DNA from 3 places in the Rhodopseudomonas boonkerdii genome. Region 1 is predicted to be linked to each of the others. Evidence: predicted binding sites of a transcription regulator. Region 1 holds the regulator's gene; each other region holds the start of a gene.
What was found. Region 1 encodes PhoB, which activates phosphate uptake and scavenging genes when phosphate is short. Its sites were predicted from a motif close to TGTCATNNANCTGTCAT; they were not measured.
Positions count from the first base shown of each region.

Region 1 (6,630 bases):
CGGCAATCGTCTCGCCGCGGCCGAGCTGCATTTCGGCACCGGTGAGCATGACGACTTCGCCGCCGAGTTGACGCATGCCGACCTCGAAAGACACACGCGTGCGCGTCGAGGGCTTTTCAAAGATCATCGCGAGCGTCTTGTTCTTCAGCGGGCGATCGGGATCTGCACCATTGCTCTTCAACCTCGCCTTCATGGCACCGGCTGCGTTGAGAATGTTGCGGAGTTCGTTGGCCGGGACAGCCGTGAGATCGAGGAAGTGCCGTGGAGTCGTGCTCATCACACGGCTCCCTTTGCGAGCACGACGCAGGCCTGCTCCAGGCGCTGCACGGCTTCGTCGATATCGGACTCGGTCACGATCAGCGGCGGCAGGAAGCGCACGACATTGTCGCCCGCGCCCACGGTGAGCAGCTTGGCATCGCGCAGCGCACCGACGAGGTCAGCAGCAGGCACCACGGCCTTGAGGCCGACCAGCATGCCTTCGCCGCGCACTTCTGACAGCACAGTAGGATAACGATCCACCACGCCGGCGAGTTTCTGTTTCAGCAACAGCGCCATCTTCGTCACCTGATCGAAGAAACCGGGCTTCAGCATCACATCGAGCACGGAGTTCGCCGCCGCGACGGCGAGCGGATTGCCGCCGAAGGTGGAGCCATGCGAGCCCGGCGCCATGCCTTCAGCCGCAGCGGCGGTGACAAGGCAAGCACCTATCGGGAAACCGCCACCGAGTGCTTTGGCCAGCGACATCACATCCGGCGTCACGCCAAGACGCTGGTAGGCGAACAGCGTGCCGGTGCGGCCCATGCCGGTCTGCACCTCGTCGAAGATCAAAAGGATGCCATTCTTGTCGCACAGCTCGCGCAGCGCCTTGAAGAACACATTGGACGCAGCCCGCACGCCGCCTTCGCCCTGCAGCGGCTCGATGAGGATGCCGGCGGTCTCCGGACCGATCACCGCCTTCACCGCATCGAGATCGCCAAGCGGCACCTGGTCGAAGCCTTCCAGCGGTTTCCCGTAGCCTTCGAGATACTTGGCGGCGCCGGTCGCGGCGAGCGTGCCGAGCGTGCGGCCGTGGAACGCGCCTTCAAAGGTGATGATGCGCGTGCGCTCGGGATGCCCCTTGGAGAAATGATAGTGCCGCGTCACTTTCAACGCGCACTCCATCGCTTCCGCACCCGAATTGGCGAAGAACACGAAATCAGCGAACGAATTTTCGCAAAGCCGCGCGGCGAGGCGCTCACCATCCGGGCTCTTGAACAGGTTCGACATGTGCCACAATTTGGTGGCCTGCTCCTGCAGCGCTGCGACCATATGCGGATGCGCGTGACCGAGCGAATTGACCGCAACACCGCTGGTAAAATCGAGATAGCGCTCGCCGGTCGTCGAGATCAGCCAGGCCCCCTCACCGCGCTCGAACGCCACATCTGCGCGCGCGAAGACAGGCAGAAGGTGAGCCTGAGAAATTTGCGAGGATGGTGCGTTGCTGGTCATAACGGTTCCGATCAATCAGCCTGTGGCCCCCACCGATGTCGGGCACTATCGATGACAACAGTGCGACACGGGGCAGCGGACCCTCAAAACGAAACGTGCCGCCCTTCTCGGGCGGCACGCGCGCGATATTCTATGGGGGCCACCCGGGGTGTCAACCGCGCATAGTGGCTTTCAAGCCACCCCGGGGCGCACAAAAAGCCGCTTTTTCTGCTTGGTTGACACAAAGCATGTGGATGTGACTCGGCCGACTCTTGCGCGTGAGTCGCGGCATCATGTAGTTTTTGGCTTGTCGGATACGACATCTCGTGCGGCAGTAGACCCTTATACACTATCGGTACGGCGTAAGGCCGGAAGCAGTCATGCATCCGGTGAGCGCTAAGGGATTCTGACAGCGAGGTTTTTGACGATTTCAAGTCGCAGCGTCGGAGCCGATCCGGCCCGACGCCTACGAAGGGATTTGGCGATGACGGTAATCACTTGGACCGACGATCGCGTCGAACAGCTGAAGAAACTCTGGGAGGGCGGCCTTTCCGCCAGCCAGATTGCAGCGGAACTCGGTAACGTCACCCGTAACGCCGTGATCGGCAAGGTGCATCGGCTCGGCCTGTCCGGCCGCGCCAAGAGCCCTTCGTCCGCCGCGCCGCGCCCGCGCAAGCCGCGACCGGCCCAAATGGTGCGAATGCCGCGCCCCGTGGCCCGTGGCAACACTGCGCTGGCGCACAACTACGACGTCGAGATGGAGCCGGATCCGATCGCGGTCGACAATGTGATCCCGATCAGCCAACGCCTGCAGCTCGTCGAACTCAGCGACGCCACCTGCCACTGGCCGGTCGGCGATCCGGCCAGTTCCGATTTCTATTTCTGCGGCGGCAAGGCCGTGGCGGGCGCTCCTTACTGCGCGCACCATTCGCGCATCGCCTATCAGCCGGCAGCGGATCGCCGTCGCACTGCACCGAAGCCGCCGCGGTAAGCGAAAGAGTAATGAGCTAACAAAAATGCCCGGCGACGAGCCGGGCATTTTTCGTATTTTGCTATCGGGAAGAGCCATCATCTCCGCCCTCATAGTGAGGAGGCGCGCAGCGCCGTCTCGAACCATGAGTTGTGGGCGTTCCGTATCCATCCTTCGAGACGCGGCCTACGGCCGCTCCTCTGGATGAGGGCGAACCGTATGGAAGCAGAGTTACTCCGCCGCCTTGTCGAAACGATCATCGAGCGCATAGCCGGCGCCGCGAACGGTGCGGATCGGATCGGGCTCGCCGGCCGGATTGAGCAGCTTGCGCAGACGACCGATGTGAACGTCGACCGTGCGCTCATCGATATAGATGTCGCGGCCCCAGACACTGTCGAGCAGCTGTTCGCGGCTGAACACGCGGCCGGGATGCTCGAGGAAGAACTCAAGCAGCCGATATTCGGTCGGACCAAGATCGATCGGACGCGACGCACGGACGACCCGGCGCTTGTCGCGGTCGAGTTCGATATCGCCGAAGGCAAGTACGGTGGCAAGACGTTCCGGTGCCGCACGACGCAAGAGACCCTTCACACGGGCCAGCAACTCCGGGACGGAGAATGGCTTGACGATGTAATCGTCCGCGCCGGTGGCGAGGCCACGAACGCGCTCGCTCTCCTCACCGCGGGCGGTGAGCATGATGATCGGCAGCGCCTTGGTTTCCGGCCGCGCCCGCAAGCGACGGCAGAGTTCGATGCCGGACAACCCCGGCAGCATCCAGTCGAGGACCACGAGGTCCGGTACGCGCTCTTTCAAGCGGGTGTCGGCATCGTCGCCGCGGGCAACCGTCTCGACATCGTAACCTTCGGCGTCGAGATTGTAGCGCAGCAGTGTGGTCAGAGCTTCCTCGTCTTCCACTACCAGAATGCGCGCGTTCATATGGCTCGTTCCTATCTTTCGTTCAGGGACGTCGCGGCGAGCCTCAGCTCGCCGGTGTCGCAAAGTTGGTCATGTCGCCCTTCGGACGCTTGTCGACCATCTGCTGACCTTCGATCATGTAGAATACGGTCTCGGCGATATTGGTCGCGTGATCGCCAATCCGTTCGATGTTCTTGGCGCAGAACATCAGATGGATGCAGAACGAAATGTTGCGCGGATCTTCCATCATGTAAGTGAGAAGCTCGCGGAATAGCGACGTACAGATCGCGTCGATTTCCTCATCGCCCTTCCATACGCTCATCGCTGCCGGCAGGTCATGCGCGGCATAGGCGTCAAGCACCGCCTTGACCTGGGTATTCACCAGATCGGTCATATGCTCGAGGCCGCGGATCAGCTTCAGCGGGTGGAAATCGCTATCCAGCGCATTGACACGCTTGCCGATATTCTTGCTGAGATCGCCGATGCGCTCGAGATCCGTGGCAACGCGAAGCGCGCCGACGATCTCGCGCAGGTCCACCGCCATCGGCTGACGCTTGGCGATGGTGAGAACGGCACGCTCTTCGATCATCCGTTGCAGCTGGTCGATTTCCGCGTCGGTCGCCACCACGCGCGCGCCCAGGGCTACGTCACGGCGGATCAGGGCGTCGACGGATTCGACGATTTGACGCTCGGCGAGGCCTCCCATCTCGGCGACGAGACGGGTCAGTTCTTGAAGATCGTCGTCGAAGGCCTTAGTCGTATGTTCAAAAGCCATAGCTCAATCCTCTCGCGAGTTGATCGCGTCAGCCGAAACGGCCGGTGATGTAATCCTGAGTGCGGCGGTCGCTCGGCGAGGTGAAGATCTTGTTGGTCTGATCGAATTCGACCAGCTCACCGAGATACATGAAGGCGGTGGTGTCGGAGACGCGCGCCGCCTGCTGCATGTTATGGGTCACAATGGCGATCGTGTACTGATCCTTGAGTTCGTCGATCAGTTCTTCGACCTTGGCGGTCGAGATCGGATCGAGCGCCGAGCAAGGTTCGTCGAACAGGATCACTTCCGGACGCACCGCGATGGTGCGCGCGATGCACAGACGCTGCTGCTGGCCGCCCGACAGGCTGAGGCCCGAGGCGTTCAGCTTGTCCTTGACCTCGTTCCAGAGCGCACCGCCACGCAGCGCCTTCTCGACGCGTACATCCATCTCCGCCTTGGAAATCTTCTCATACAGGCGGATACCGAAGGCGATGTTTTCATAGATCGTCATCGGGAACGGGGTCGGCTTCTGGAACACCATGCCGATACGGGCGCGCAGCAGGTTGAGATCGAGCTTCGGATCCAGAATGTTCTGGCTGTCCAGCATGACCTGGCCTTCCGCGCGCTGCCCCGGATAGAGGTCATACATGCGGTTGAAAATGCGCAACAACGTGGACTTGCCGCAGCCCGACGGCCCGATGAAGGCGGTGACGCGGTTGGTGGCGAGATTCAGGTTGATCTTCTTCAGGGCGTGGTGTTCGCCGTAGTAGAAATTCAGATCGCGCACGCTGACCTTGGGACGCGCATCGGTCTGCGGCATGAGCGACGGCATCGAGACGCCGGGATTGCCGGCGGAAAGAGAGAGATCACTCATTTTGCTTTCCTCTCGGCGCCGAGAATGCGCGCGCCAATGTTCAGGGCAAGGACGGTCAGGGTGATGATCAGCGCACCGCTCCAGGCGAGCTGCTTCCAGTATTCGTAGGGGCTCTGGACGAAGTTGTTGATGGTCACCGGCAGGTTGGCCATCGTGCGTGAGAGATCCAGGCTGAAGAACTGGTTGCTCAAGGCAGTGAACAGCAGCGGCGCGGTTTCACCAGCGACGCGGGCAGTCGCCAGCAGCACGCCGGTGATAAGGCCGGCACGTGCCGCACGATAGGCGATCCGCTTGATCACCAGCGAGCGCGGCAGCCCAAGCGCCGAAGCCGCTTCGCGCAGCGGGTTGGGCACGAGACCGAGCATGTCCTCGGTGGTGCGGACCACGACCGGGATCACGATCACGGCAAGCGCCAGCGCGCCTGCGATGGCCGAGAAACCCCGCATCGGCACCACCACCGCGCCATAGATGAACAGGCCGATGATGATCGAGGGCGCCGACAGCAACACGTCGTTGATGAAACGGATCACCGAGGTGAGCTTGTCGTGCTTGCCATATTCCGCGAGGTAGGTACCAGCGAACAGACCAAGCGGCGCACCGATGCCGACGCCGATCACGGTCATGATGACCGAACCGACGATCGCGTTGAGCAGGCCGCCCTCGGTCGAACCGGGAGGCGGCGTGTTCTGGGTGAAGATCTGGACGCTGAGGCCCGCGATACCATTATAGAAAAGCGTGAACAGAATCAGAGCCAGCCAGGTAACGCCGAACACAGCGGCACCCAGGCAGAGAATGCGAACGATCTTGTCGTTGCGACGCCGCGAAACGTAAATCGGATTGAGGCTCATGTTACTTACCAGCCTTCTTTTCGAGGCGCAGCAGCATCAGCCGAGCAGCTGAGAGCACCAGGAAGGTGAGGATGAACAGCAGCAGGCCGAGCAGGATCAAGCCGGACTGATGCAAGCCATCGGATTCCGCGAATTCCGAGGCGATGGCCGCGGAGATCGTCGTGCCGGGACCGAACAACGAGCCGGTGATACGGAACGAGTTACCGATGATGAAGGTCACCGCCATTGTCTCACCGAGTGCACGGCCGAGCGCCAGCATGACGCCACCGATCACGCCGACGCGGGTATAGGGGATGACGACATTGCGGACGACTTCCCAGGTGGTGCAGCCGACGCCGTAAGCCGCCTCCTTCAGCACCGGCGGCACCGTCTTGAATACATCGACCGAGATCGAGGTAATGAAGGGCAGCACCATGATGGCAAGGATCAGCGAAGCATTGAACAGCGAGAGATAGGACGGCGGACCGGCGAAGATAGTGCCAAGCACTGGTACGCCTTCGAAGGTCGCGATCATGAAGGGCTGAAAATGATTGGCCAGGAACGGGCCAAGCACGAAGAAGCCCCACATGCCGTAAATGATCGAGGGAATGCCGGCGAGCAGTTCGACGGCCATGCCGATCGGGCGACGCAGCCACTGCGGGCACAATTCGGTAAGGAAGATAGCGATGCCGATGCCGACCGGGATGGCGATCGCCATGGCGATCACCGAGGTGACAAGCGTACCGTAGATCGGGCCGAGCGCGCCGAGCACTGGCGGATCTGCGGACGGCGCCCAGCGCTGCGTGAACAGAAAGGAAAAGCC
Region 1 is NZ_CP036537.1:644,377-651,006, reverse strand. Features, by position in the region: gene argF (ornithine carbamoyltransferase) at 1-277, opposite strand, end outside; gene E0H22_RS03030 (aspartate aminotransferase family protein) at 277-1,488, opposite strand; gene E0H22_RS03025 (GcrA family cell cycle regulator) at 1,952-2,458, shown strand; gene phoB (phosphate regulon transcriptional regulator PhoB) at 2,669-3,373, opposite strand; gene phoU (phosphate signaling complex protein PhoU) at 3,417-4,127, opposite strand; gene pstB (phosphate ABC transporter ATP-binding protein PstB) at 4,156-4,980, opposite strand; gene pstA (phosphate ABC transporter permease PstA) at 4,977-5,828, opposite strand; gene pstC (phosphate ABC transporter permease subunit PstC) at 5,830-6,630, opposite strand, start outside.

Region 2 (6,630 bases), 2.0 Mb from region 1:
AGGAACCAACGCCGCGATGGCCGGCTTTGTGGCGACGCACCGCTTGGCAAAGCCGGCGCCGCAGTCGGTCGCCGGGCTACGTCATCGAGACGGTCCCACAGCAAATTCGCCTCGGCAAAAGCCCTGGCATGGGCGGGGCTGCGCTCGCACCACGCCCTTAGCGCCCGCGCATCCCCGGCGGTCGCGTCGCCTGAGGTCAGGCGCATGAGCCAGGCCCGCGCCTCGCCGTCCAGCGTGTCCGCCGCGCTTGCGTCCGTCATTGGGGTATCTTTCTCAGCCACTATCCCCCCCATGACTCTTTTGCGATGCCGGGACCGAACCGGCGAACGACTTTTCTTCCGAGCCGCTGCGCGCAATGCTGCAAGGCCTGCACAAGCTCCTTCTCGACCATGCGGGGGGAGATGCCGAAACGCGCGGCGATATCGGCATGTTTCATTTCGTCGATCCGCGCGAGCAGGAAGATCGCCTTGCGCCGCGGCGTCAGTTCGTTCAGCGCCGCGGCGAGCGCGTCCATCTCACGCCGTGCCTCGGCGATCCGTTCCGGATCGAGCGTATGGTCCATCATGTGGCGCAGGACTTCGACCTCGGCCGCGGACAGTTTGCGATTGTCGGCTTCCTTGCGGTCAGCAGCCTCGTTGAGCGCCATCCGGAACAAATAGGATTCCGGTTTCTGGATGGCGCTGGCGTCGCCAATCCGCTCCAGCCGCAGCCAAGTCTCGTGCAGCACCTCGATCGCCAGCGCGTCGGAACCCAACCGGCGGCGCAGGCGCTCGCGAAAGCGTTGATACTTGTCCTCGAAAATCGCCCGCATGCGGGCGGTCGAGTTCTCCGTCATGGCGCCGCCGATCGTCCATTGGCGCAACGCCGCGCGGCTCGGTCGCCGCTCAGGATCATGGTCACCGGCTGCGGCAACCCGACCGGCGGTGGCGCCAACCGGGTCCGCAGCAACCGCTCGGTCAGGGCGGCAGCTTGTTCATCGATATGAACACTGACGGCGTGGACCGCATCGACCTCACCAGCCGCGCTAATCCAAACCTGAACCACCGCTCGCTTTGGGCCGAGGTCAATTCGCGGGTCACTGCAAAATGATCGTTCAGACGAATTCTGAATGCGCGCGAAATAAGTCTCGTACTCACCACGGCGGCGATGATCGGAAGAACTTCCGATCGCTTGACCCGATGTGTTCGGGCCGACCGCGAAGGCGGAATCGTTGACGCGGCGGAACGAAAGGCCCGTGCCGGCCAAAAGAATGCGCAAGGCGTCATGCGGCGCGAGCCGTCCCTTCACCATTGAGGACGTCTTGCCGCTTGCGACCTCGGCGTCGATGAGCGCGGACATACCGGTCTGGTGAGCGAAAACGGCGAGCGCCACCGCAAGGGGCTGCACCGGAATATCGAAACGCCGCATATCGTTCGAAGCCGACACAGCCCCGCCAAACATCAGAACTAAAAGCATTGCCGCAAGACGACTAACAATGCCCTGACGCGCAAGATACGGCGCGGGCATAGATCTCTCACCCTTGCGTTAGGCGACACCGCAACTGGAACTACGTAGCTATGGCACAATTGTAACAATTGGATGTCAGAGATTTGGTCCGTCCGTAGACAGCGCAACGTCCGCTTTGCGCCAAGAGGAACTCTCTGATGGCAGCTCCTGAAAGCGAGTAGCTTTCAGTCTACCAATGATAATTCCGCAGCATCCGGTCTTTGGTGGAGGATGTGCCGCGTACCTTTGTCACTTTTCGTCGAGGCCATCTTTGCCGCAAGCACATGGCCGTCGGCGTTCAGTATGAACGTTTCCGATAGCAAAGAGAACGATAAGACAATGCCTACCCACAGCTTCGGCAGAAGCTTTCCGCATCGGGTCATATTCCCCTTCCCCCCCTCAAACTGAAACGTACCCGGCTGTTTCACAACAGCAAGCTTCAGCTCCGGAGCGGGCGTAAGTTGGAATCGATCTTTCCGAACATTTCCAAGACAATCAAAGTTAGTACCGATGATACCAAAGCATCGCACCCAGGTTACGCGACTTCTGATCTATCTCGGCCGATCACATTGTCATTAACGACGGCAGATCGACAATCTGAATGAGACCGCCATCCGGGCCATTTCTTATCGCGATATCGCCGGCCGCCTCGCGAATGATTTCCGCGAAATTGTGAGACCAAGCCCAGCTCAGGGAACGTTCTGCGCACGAGCAGGATCGGCTCGGACAAACGGTTCCAATACCTGATCCAACAAGTCGGGCGCTACGCGAGGACCTTCGTCACTGATCGTGATCTTTGCAGTTTTGCCTCCGGTTACGCGGACCGTACCGAATCCCCCTGCGCGTCGCTGCGTCGATGAGCAAATTTCGAAGTGCCCGTTTTAGCGCAACACGACTTCCCATTACGACCGCATCGACGGTACCGGAAATCTGGATCTGAATTTCGGGGAACTCTCGGCTTTCGACACCCGATCTTCGGCCAAAGACTTTCCGGAATCTACGAAAGGCCGCCAAATCGGGGGCCCTTCTCGGCTGGCAGGGCGGCCTCGACTAATGCCCCGACTGCCTGGCTGGGGCGACAGTAGTACTCGTACCCGTCTCTCATACCTTTCCCTGCAAACAGGGAATTTTACAGGGAAAATAGCTTTTCAGCTCCCGAAAAGGTCTAGATGCGGCTTCTTTTCCGCTTGGATTTGCCCCATGTGCGCTTTATTCCCTGTGAACTGAGCAGGGAATTATTTCTGCCTTGCAGGGATTTTTGACGCCCGATCAGCGATCAGTTCGAAGGCTCTGGCATCGCCACCCTGGGCCAGCAAAGCGCCTACTTCTGGTGACGCGGCTACTGCATGAGCTGGAGCTTCAGGTTTCACGACACGGCTTCCTCGCTGGTTTCAACCCGCAAGCTTCAAGACGATATTCGCGACCCGCTTGCCAAGTGAAGCCGCCGCATCCAGATCAGTGGCATTGAAGGCCTCATCCGGTAAACAGATTGCCGACACTCCAACGCCTCCAGCAGCCCATCCTCCACCAAACGCGCTCTCGCCCACGGTACCTATCCAGATGTAGGCGTGTTGCTGCGATAGCAGGAATAGGTAGGTAAGGGTCGCCAGACCATCGCCCTTGGCAGAGGTTGACGTCGTGAAGCCGGCGGAAACCGTTCGGACCTTCTTTCGATCGGCACGGTGCGTCGCAAAAGCGTCAGAAAATTTCTTGAACTGCCACGCAGGCCCTCCCGCGTGGGTCGGTGATCCGAAGACAATCCCGTCCGCACTCGCAAAAACTTTGAGGGCGTCCTCGTCTAATTCGCCGTTGGCATCTATTCGACACATCACCGCTTCCACCCCTGCAACAGACGCGATACCGCGCTGCACCGAGTCCGCCAGTTTGGCTGTGTGGCCGTATCCGCTGAAGTAGACGATTGCGATCTTCGTCACGACGCTCCTCCCGCATCTCGATCTTGACGATCATGCGACTCGCCCGACACTAATCGGCTTGCCCACTACGCAACGACTGGATAGCTGCCAACCAATCGTCCCACATGATCGGATCGTTGGGAGCGCCATCCGCCCACATCATTCCTCCCAGAATGAACTCGACTTCGCCATCTTGTTTCCCGTGGCGCTTCAGTACCGATCTTAGAAAGAGCCTCGCCGCATCGAAGCCTTCCATGACCGAGATATTGTCGTCCTGGCCTAGCGTGCGGGTGTCAGAAACCATCATCCGCTCTCCTTACGATTTCGATCAGGCATCGCCGAAGATTGTAGTCGTCCAAACGCGCACTTCGCCGATCAGACCGCCGCCTCGTATAAGTCCGCCACATAATCCCAGTTCACGAGATGGTCCAGGAAGGCTTTGATGTAGTCGGAGCGGCGATTCCGATAGTCGATATAGTAGGAGTGCTCCCAGACATCGCAACCGAGGATCGGGACGCTCCCCCTTACCAGCGGATTTTCCCCGTTTGGTGTCTTCATCACCTCTATCTTCCGGTCTCGCACCGCAAGCCAACACCACCCAGAGCCGAACTGCCCGATACCCGCGTTCGTAAAACTCTCTTTCATCCGTTCTACAGACCCAAGTCCTCCACAATCCTCTCCTCTAGTCTCGTCGGCATGAGACCTCCGCCGCCGGGCTTCATCCATTCCCAGAAGAGAGTGTGGTTGTAGTCCTGAGCGGCATTGTTGAACACTGACGCATCCTTGCCGAAAGATGCTGTCACGATGTCTTCTAGGCTCTTACCTTCCCATTCCGTTCCAGCGATGAGCTTGTTCAGCGTCGCAACGTAACCCGCATGATGCTTGTCGTGGTGATATTCGAGCGTCTTCGCCGACATGAGCGGAGCAAGTGCGTCATAGGCGTATGGGAGATCGGGCAGCGAAAATGTCATCTTTCCCTCCATTCCTCGGGGCGGTCGCGACGGTTCCTCTCGTCATGCCAGCGGTCTCTCCTTGGCCCTGGCGAACTGATAACATCTGGATCGTCCCACGAGCAGCAACCTACGTGCCAGAAGTCCGATCCATTAGATTCAACAGATTATGGCTCGCAACCGACTACCATCGGACAAAATGTCGGAATGACGCTGGACAATTTGTCCCGAATGAACCCTCCTTGCTGGATCGCGTGCCTCGGCAACATCAGCCTCTTTCTTTACCAATCATTGAACTACATCCAGTAGGCACCAACCGATTATCTATTCGACTTCAATGACCTCTTGCGTCGCGACCTCGTGCGGAGAATTGAAAGATGCCATTCTGTCGCGAGAATTGTCCGTTACAGAGGTGACTGTCGATGCATCCGTCAACGGCGCCTGAGCGGATAAGCCATCGCGATACCGGGAAGGCAAACCCTAACCGGAAGGGTGTCGTTTCCGCCGTGATCATGAACCGGAAGGCGTCGTCTTGGTAGCTGCGATAACCACCCCAGACGCGCGACATAGCCCCTCGCAGCGCCGCCTCGTCGTCTATGTGGCTCTGGCCGGCAATATCGCCGTCGCCATCGTGAAACTGATCGCCGCCGTCGTCACCGGAAGTGCGGCCATGTTCAGCGAGGCCGTCCATTCGGCCGTCGATTGCGGCAACGAAGGCCTTCTGCTGTACGGATATCATCGGGCGGCACGTCGGCCGGATCTCGTCCATCCATTCGGTTACGGAAGGGAGCTCTACTTCTGGAGCTTCATCGTCGCGCTTCTTCTTTTTGGTTTGGGCGCTGGGGTTTCTATCTATCAGGGCATCGCTCACGTTATCGCGCCGCAACCTATCGAAAACCCGTTAGTGAGCTACGTCGTTCTCGGTTTCTCCTTCGTGTTCGAAGGTTCCTCCTGGATCGTCGCGTGGCGAGCGGTGAAACGGGCACGAGGCGAGCTAAGTTTCTGGACCGCGTTTCGCCGCAGCAAGGACCCGCCAACTTTCGTGGTGCTGTTCGAAGATAGCGCGGCGCTTATCGGAATTCTCATCGCCATTCTGGGAATCTTCGTGGCAATTGAGCTGGAGATGCCCGTACTCGATGGCGTCGCATCAATACTAATTGGCCTTGTCCTCGCCGTCATCGCCGTCCTTCTCGCCATCGAAAGCAAGAGCCTGCTTATCGGAGAACGGGCGTCCCCGGCGCTTGTCGAGACCATCTGCGCCATCGCCGAGAGGGAAGCCGGGGTTGTTCACGCAAATAGCGCCCTCACCGCACAGCTGTCGCCCGACCAGGCCGTCGTCGCGCTCAGCATCGAGTTCGAGCGTGACCTGCGGACCGACGACATAGAGCGATGCGTCGCATCTATCGAGAGGGCCGTCCGCGCTTCACATCCCGAAGTCATCGCCCTATTCGTTAAGCCGGAGAAAATCGTTGATTCTCGCGCTGCGAGCGAACGACGTTTCACGATCCTCTCCAAATAGCGCGCCAGACCGCGAGACAAACTGTCGGCTTCGGATCGACAGATTGTCTCGTGAGGAGATACTTCGTCTCGCAACTACTTGAATTTGCTCGCCCCGCAATTTGGCATGACGATTGCGTAGCCGGTTCCTCGACAAATCGTCGTCACCGAACGCGGGAGTTTTTCATGACTGACGCCGGTAAGGCCCATTCTGCCGATGCCAATTCAAACGGATCCCGCTCCGTAGGCGACGTCACAAAGAATGCTCGCGAGAAGTGGGCGTGGTTCGTAGCACTAGGAGCGCTAATGGTTCTACTAGGTGCCGTAGCAATGATAAATTTAGCCGTGACCACAATCGCGACCGTAATCTATATCGGTGTCCTCATGCTGATTGGCGGCGCATTCCAGTGCGCACAGGCTTTCAAGATCAAGACATGGTCCGGTTTCGGATGGTGGCTCTTAAGCGGTGCCCTATATGGAACTGCCGGCATTACCACAGTCGCTAATCCATTGCTTGCCTCCTACATCCTCACCCTCATTCTTGCAGCCTTCACTCTCGCCGCCGGCATCTCTCGAATAATCGTCGGTCTGCGAACGAAGCCAAACGACGGGTGGACAATTCACGCGGCGTCGGGACTGATCACCACCGTGGTCGGTTTCATCTTCCTGCTCGGCTGGCCGGTAAATAGTCTGTGGCTATTGGGTCTGCTTTTGTCGGTAGACCTCTTGTTCCAGGGCTGCATGTGCCTCGCCTTCGGCATGCGCCTTAAATTGCCGCCGCATTC
Region 2 is NZ_CP036537.1:4,282,123-4,288,752, forward strand. Features, by position in the region: gene E0H22_RS19670 (FecR family protein) at 1-260, opposite strand, end outside; gene E0H22_RS19675 (RNA polymerase sigma factor) at 281-835, opposite strand; gene E0H22_RS19680 (STN domain-containing protein) at 832-1,506, opposite strand; gene E0H22_RS19685 (flavodoxin family protein) at 2,877-3,419, opposite strand; gene E0H22_RS19690 (hypothetical protein) at 3,469-3,705, opposite strand; partial or broken gene E0H22_RS19695 (superoxide dismutase) at 3,774-4,369, opposite strand; gene E0H22_RS19700 (cation diffusion facilitator family transporter) at 4,881-5,867, shown strand; gene E0H22_RS19705 (HdeD family acid-resistance protein) at 6,032-6,630, shown strand, end outside.
Region 2: a site for PhoB is predicted at 1,568-1,584, ahead of E0H22_RS19680 (STN domain-containing protein). Genes of this name have one in related genera too.

Region 3 (6,630 bases), 1.7 Mb from region 1:
CTGCGCCCTGCCGACGGCGATACGCGCTTGCTTGTAGGAGCGCAGATCGACGACGTTCCGCCCGGGCATTTCTGTTTTATCAACCATTGCTGTCCTCATCGCTAGTGACAGCGGTTATGACAGCAAGACTTAGCGCAACCGTTCAGCGGAATGCTCGAATTTTACCTGAAATATTGTGGCGGAAGAGAGCACCTACTTCGTAGGGCGGATGAGCCGAAGGCGTAATCCGCCGCGGAGTTTCGGTTACGCCCTCGGCCGGCGGATTACGCTGCGCTCATCCGCCCTACGCCCTGCGCGTCGTTGCCTGATCAACCTGTCAAACAGCCACGTCCTTCCCGAGATCATGAGTCCTCATTCTCGCGGCGCTTGCGCGTCCGAGGTGTGAGCAGGTCTCCCCTCGAAGACATGAGGGGAGGCGGCACGCCGCAAGGCGCGTGGGGGTGGGACTGACGCGATCGGTTTGCACTGGATCGCCAGTGCTGGCCGGCCGCGCAACGCCTGACGGCGTGCCACCGCGGGACTTTTGGCTGGAGGACCGCTCTGTCGCACACCGGCACGTCCCTTACTCCTTGCCGCAGCAAGTTTCCGAGCCGCTGATCCCGACGGATTTCTCCGCCGTTCGCCTGTGCCGTCGCAGCCGACCTATCGGCTCCCCCTCGTATTGGGGAGGGACGGTGACCCCCGGCCTCCCGAGTCCTGCTTGCGAGGCAGGCCGCGGGCTCCGCATCCTGTCCCGCTCAAAGAACGCCTCATGAGAGCGCCCCCCGCGAACAAGACGGCAGCGATAATGGACGGGATGGGAATTTTGTCAAGAACAAAATAAGAACATTTAGACTCTGCTTGTCATCCCCGCGAAAGCGGGGATCCGGTACACGCCGACTGAGCAGCTTGATCCGATCCATGGGTGTCTACTGGATTGCCCGGTCGAGCCGGGCAATGACATGTCAGAGGCCGCTACGCCAAGCGGCGACGGCAGAGGTTTGGCCAAGCTACGCAACAATGGGGAAAGCGCGGCGGAGCGTCAGCCGCCCAGCTTCGCCATCAGGGCTTCGGAGATTTCGAAGTTCGAATAGACCTGCTGCACGTCGTCGTGATCGTTGAGCAGGTCGACGAGCTTGAGCAGCTTTTCGCCGGTCTCGTCATCGACGGCGATGGTGTTCTGAGGCTTCCAGGTCAGTTCCGCCTTGCTGGCTTCGCCGAACTTCGCTTCCAGCGCCTTCGAGACTTCGTGGAAACCGTCGGCCGAGGCATAGATTTCGTGGCCGCTCTCGCTCGACACCACATCGTCAGCGCCGGCCTCGATGGCCGCTTCGAGCATGTCATCGGCCGATGCCTTGTCGGCGGGATATTCGATGATGCCGACCCGATCGAACATGAAGGACACCGAACCGGTTTCCCCCATATTGCCGCCCGACTTGGTGAAATAGGAGCGGATGTCCGAGGCGGCGCGGTTGCGATTGTCGGTCAGCGCCTGGACGATGACGGCGACGCCACCGGGGCCGTACCCCTCGTAACGGATTTCATCGTAGTTCTCGCCATCGTTGCCCGCGGCCTTCTTGATGGCGCGCTCGATATTGTCCTTTGGCATGTTCTCCGCGCGCGCCGCCAGCACCGCGGAGCGCAGGCGCGGATTCATTGCCGGATCCGGCGTTCCCAGCTTGGCCGCCACGGTAATTTCGCGGGCCAGCTTGGAGAACAGCTTGGACCTCTGGGCGTCCTGACGGCCCTTGCGGTGCATGATGTTCTTGAATTGGGAATGTCCGGCCATGCAGGTCTCTCGATCGTCCGACTGATTGAATATGAGGGCTGTGGCGGGGGGTTATAGGGGGCGAAATTGGCAAAATCAAAAAAACGGCGGAATAGCGAAAATCGGCCGCCCCGGCCAAATGCCGCTTAACGATCGTTTCACCGGTAGGTGCAAGACTACTCGCATAAATTGCATAGCGGGGGAGGCATGGCGATCCAACTGTTTCGCAAGCGGCTGGCCGAGACGGCCGTGCCGGTGATCGACGCTGAAAAACCTGCCCCTCATGCCCAGCCGCCGCTTCCCGAACCCGACCCTGCCCGCGACATCCTGGAGTTGCTGGAGCTCGAACTCGGCGGCCTCGTCCGCCAGCTGGAGAAGGCCGCAGGCGCGGTGGCGGGAGGCGCCGAATCGACCGCGGCAACCCTCGCCGCGATCCGCACCCGCACCGATGCGTTGACAGACCGCAGCACCGGCGCGCTGGCGACCGCCGCAACCTTCTCCCATGCCGCCGACAAGTTCACCCATTCGGCCCAGGCCATCGGCGCACAGGTGCGCGATGCCGGCCAGCTGGCGGACGCGGCCGGCGCTGCCGCCCATGAGGCCAGCCTGAATGTGGACCGGCTGCGGGAATCCTCCGCGGCCATCGGCCAGGTGCTGGACCTGATCGCCCAGATCGCGCGGCAGACCACCATGCTGGCCCTGAACGCGACCATCGAGGCCGCACGGGCCGGCGCCGCAGGGCGCGGCTTTGCCGTGGTCGCGACGGAAGTGAAGGCGCTGGCGGTGCAGACCCAGGGGGCCACCGAAGAGATCAAGCGCAAGGTCGACACGCTGCAGCGCGACGCCGCGAATTCAGTCGAGGCGGTGCAGCGGATCTCCGCGGCGATCGCGGCGATCCGCCCGGTGTTCTCCCATGTGAATGAGGCCGTGGCCGAGCAGAATACGACCACCGGCGAGATGGCGAGCAACGCAGCCGCCGCGTCGCAATTCATCGCCGCGGTCGGCGACAGCGCGCAGAAAATCGATGCCGCGGCCAGGACGGCGACGGAACATGGCGCGGACGTCGCGCAGGCCGGCGCCGCGGTGACGCTGTTTGCCTCGAAACTGAAATCGCGCTGCGCGGTGCTGCTGAAGCAGGACGCCGCGAGCGAGGAACAGCGCAAGCGCGAACGCCTGCCCTGCCATCTGGATATCGTGCTGGACACGGGCGGCGGACAGCTGCGCGCGCCGGTCTATGAGATCGCCATGGATGGCGTGCTGATCGGCGGGCCGGATGCGGCGCGGCTGCCGCTGCACGCGGTGCTGTCCGCGGAGCTCGGCGAGATCGGCGCATGCCGGCTGCGCATCGACGCGCGTGGCAACAGCGGCGCACAGGCCCGCTTCGTAGCGCCGGATGCACATCTTGTCAGCCGCATCGAGGACCGGCTCTGGGCGATCCACGACGAGAACACCGAATTCGTGACGCGGGCGCTCGACGCAGGCGCGGCGCTCAACAAGATCTTCGCCGACGGCGTCGCATCGGGCGCGATCACCATCGACGACATGTTCGACGAGACCTATGTGGAGATCGCCGGCAGCAATCCCGTGCAGTACCGCACGCGGATGCTGCCCTGGGCTGAGCGCGCGCTGCCGGAATTCCAGGACGCGTTTCTCGCCCGGGATTCGCGCATGGCATTCTGCGTCATGATCGACCGCAACGGCTATCTGCCGGTGCATAACGGCATCTATTCGAAGCCGCAGCGCCCCGGCGACGTCGCCTGGAACACCGCCAATTGCCGCAACCGCCGCATTTTCAACGATACGGCGGGCCTCGCCGCCGGACGCAACACCCGCGCCTATCTGATCCAGAGCTATGCCCGCGACATGGGCAATGGCACCACCGTGATGATGCGCGAGATCGACGTCCCCGTGCGCGTGCAGGGACGGCATTGGGGCGGATTCCGGACGGCGTATAAGCTGTGACGCCGGGTCGTAGGGCGGATAAGGCGCAGCCGTCATCCGCCGCGGAGTTTCCGCCATGCAATCGGCCGGCGGATGACGCTTCGCTCATCCGCCCTACGTCTCTGCCCTCATCCTGAGAGCTTGACTGGAAAGGCGGTCTGTAGTTTGGCGCTGCTGGTCGCCTAGACGGAGCGCAACAGTCCCTCATGGTGAGGAGGCCTAGCGGCGCAATTGCGCCGCTGACAGCGCCGTCTCGAACCATGAGATGGCTTGGCTCGGAGCCTTTTCGGCCATCCCTTGCGAATGGCTACGCCATTCGCTGGGAGACGCCGCTGCGCGGCTCCTCAGGATGAGGGCGGAGTATAGAAGAACCCTCATGGTGAGGAGCGTCCACTTGGCCGCGTCTCGAACCATGAGCTCGCGCCCAGACCGCTTTATGAGTCAGACTCTGAGGGGCCGCGCAGGCCGCATCTCGAAGGATGACTGGAAAGCTCCGAGCCAAGCCAACTCATGGTTCGAGATGGAGTTGGTGGAACGCATGTCACACCAATGACATTCGATGTTGGTTCAACCCGGTTGGACCGACATCGATCACCCACTCGTTTCCCGAGGCGACCATGAACGAACTCTCCCCCGACAATGCAAAAGCCATGCATGACCGCGTGCGTGAGGAGATGCTCGACAGCTACGACGAGGAAATGGAACTCGAACTCGACGAAGACCGCATCGACCAGATGGCCGATGAGCTGGCCGGCCAGAAGCTGACCTCATCGGTCGACCGCCGCACCTATTTCAAGGAACTGTTCCGCCTGCAGGGCGAGCTGGTGAAGCTGCAGAGCTGGGTGCAGCACGAGAAGCTGAAGGTCGTGGTGATCTTCGAGGGCCGCGACAGCGCCGGCAAGGGCGGCGTCATCAAGCGCATCACCCAGCGGCTCAATCCGCGCATCTGCCGCGTCGCCGCCCTGCCCGCGCCGAACGAGCGCGAGCGCACCCAATGGTACTTCCAGCGTTACGTGTCGCATCTGCCGGCCGGCGGCGAAATGGTGCTGTTCGACCGCTCCTGGTACAACCGCGCCGGCGTCGAGCGCGTGATGGGCTTCTGCACCGAGGACGACGTGCAGGAATTCTTCCGCTCGGTGCCCGAATTCGAACGCATGCTGGTGCGCTCGGGCATCATCCTGATCAAATACTGGTTCTCGATCACCGACGAGGCGCAGCATCTGCGCTTTGCCATGCGCATCGCCGATCCCCTGAAGCAGTGGAAGCTCTCCCCGATGGACGTGCAGGCCCGCGCGCGCTGGGAGGCCTATACCAAGGCCAAGGAAGCGATGCTCGAACATACGCATATTCCGGAAGCGCCGTGGCATGTGGTGCAGGCCGTCGACAAGAAGAAGGCCCGCCTGAACTGCATCGCGCACCTGCTCGCGCAAATCCCGTACAAGGATCTGCCCTATGAGCCGGTGGCGCTGCCGGAACGCGTGCGCAACCCCGACTATTTCCGCGCCCCCGTGCCTGCGGAGATGTATGTGCCTGAGAAGTATTAAAGGGCGCATGAGCCGACTCGTCCGCCAACGCGCGAAGAGCGACGGAAGGCGTCGTCCGCCGTTCGCAAAGCAATTCTGTTTCGACGACATCGTGTCCCGGGCGCGCTGCGGCGCAGGCGATGCAAGGCATCGCCGACAAGGCTGCTGCGCAGAACCGGGACCGTCACAGGCTCCGGCGCTTGGTACGGTCCCGGCTCTGCGAGGCGGCACTTGCGGCGAAGCTTCGCTTCGCCTGAGCGCCGCATCGCGTCCGGGACACGGTTCAGCTCGAAACTGCTCTCATCCGCTCTCGTGACACCGTCTCACCACACGTAGCGCACGACGCCCTTGCCGGCATAGCTGGTGGTGACGTCGGAGAATTCGCCTTCGAAACTCGCGGCCAGCGAGAGGCCGCTGCTGAACGTCATCTCCGCCGATGCGGTGGTGAGCGCCGCGTTGCGCGCGGGCGCGGCGCCGTTCACCACAAAGCTCGCGCCGGGCAGCGACTGGAACGTGGCGGCGACGCTGCGGTCGCTGGTGTAGTCATGCGCCCAGGCGGCACGGCCGCGCAGGGTCAGGATCGCATCACCGACAGCGAAGGATTTGTCGGTGCGGATGCCGAGTTCCGATCGCGTCGATGTGGCGGTCCTGGCGGCGTAGGCCAGCGCAAACATATTGCCGCCGGCATTGGCGGTTTCCGCATAGGACGGCAGATCGAAGGCTATGACCTGGGCGGCGGCATAGGGCGTGACGCCGACGCCATCGACCCACGGCATCACCCAGCGATTGCCGACCTCGACACGGCCGGAATAGGCGTTGGCGTTGAACTGGGCGCGAAGCTGGTCGATGCCGGCAACGGTGACCGTGCGATCGGTGGTGATATCCTGCCAGCCATAGGCGGCGGCGGCCGTGATGTAGGTCGAGCCCACGGTATGGCGAACAAACGCGCCGGCCTGGAACAGATCGGATCGCCCGCGGCCGCCATTCGCCACGCTGAAATTCGTGCCGCCGCCGGCGAGGGCAAAACCGGCAAGCGTGTTCGGCGAAAACCAGTAATCCGCACCGACCGCGACCCCACCGAGCCGGCTGGTGGTGGTGTTCGATCCGGTCGCGCCATTGCCGTCGGTGGTCTGCGATCCGCCGAAGCCGGCGGCCCACACGTTCCAGCGAGCTTCGAATGCAGGCGCGCGGGGCGGTGCCTTGGCAAACATCGCATAGGCGTCGGCGCCCGTGCGCTTGCGGCCGGAAGATGCATAAGCGTTGAACGCATCATCTTCCGCAGCAAAGCCGGTCGCGCCGGTGCCGCTACCGCCGCGCCCGGCGCTGAACGGATCGGTGATCACGCCCATGAACTGGGTCATCGCATCGAACGTCGCCTGCTGGCTACCGGCGGCAGTTTCGCCGGAGACCTGCGTCAAG
Region 3 is NZ_CP036537.1:4,589,132-4,595,761, forward strand. Features, by position in the region: gene E0H22_RS21070 (hypothetical protein) at 1-87, opposite strand, end outside; gene E0H22_RS21075 (YebC/PmpR family DNA-binding transcriptional regulator) at 1,022-1,768, opposite strand; gene E0H22_RS21080 (methyl-accepting chemotaxis protein) at 1,955-3,709, shown strand; gene ppk2 (polyphosphate kinase 2) at 4,306-5,232, shown strand; gene E0H22_RS21090 (autotransporter domain-containing protein) at 5,535-6,630, opposite strand, start outside.
Region 3: a site for PhoB is predicted at 4,227-4,243, ahead of ppk2 (polyphosphate kinase 2). Genes of this name have one in related genera too.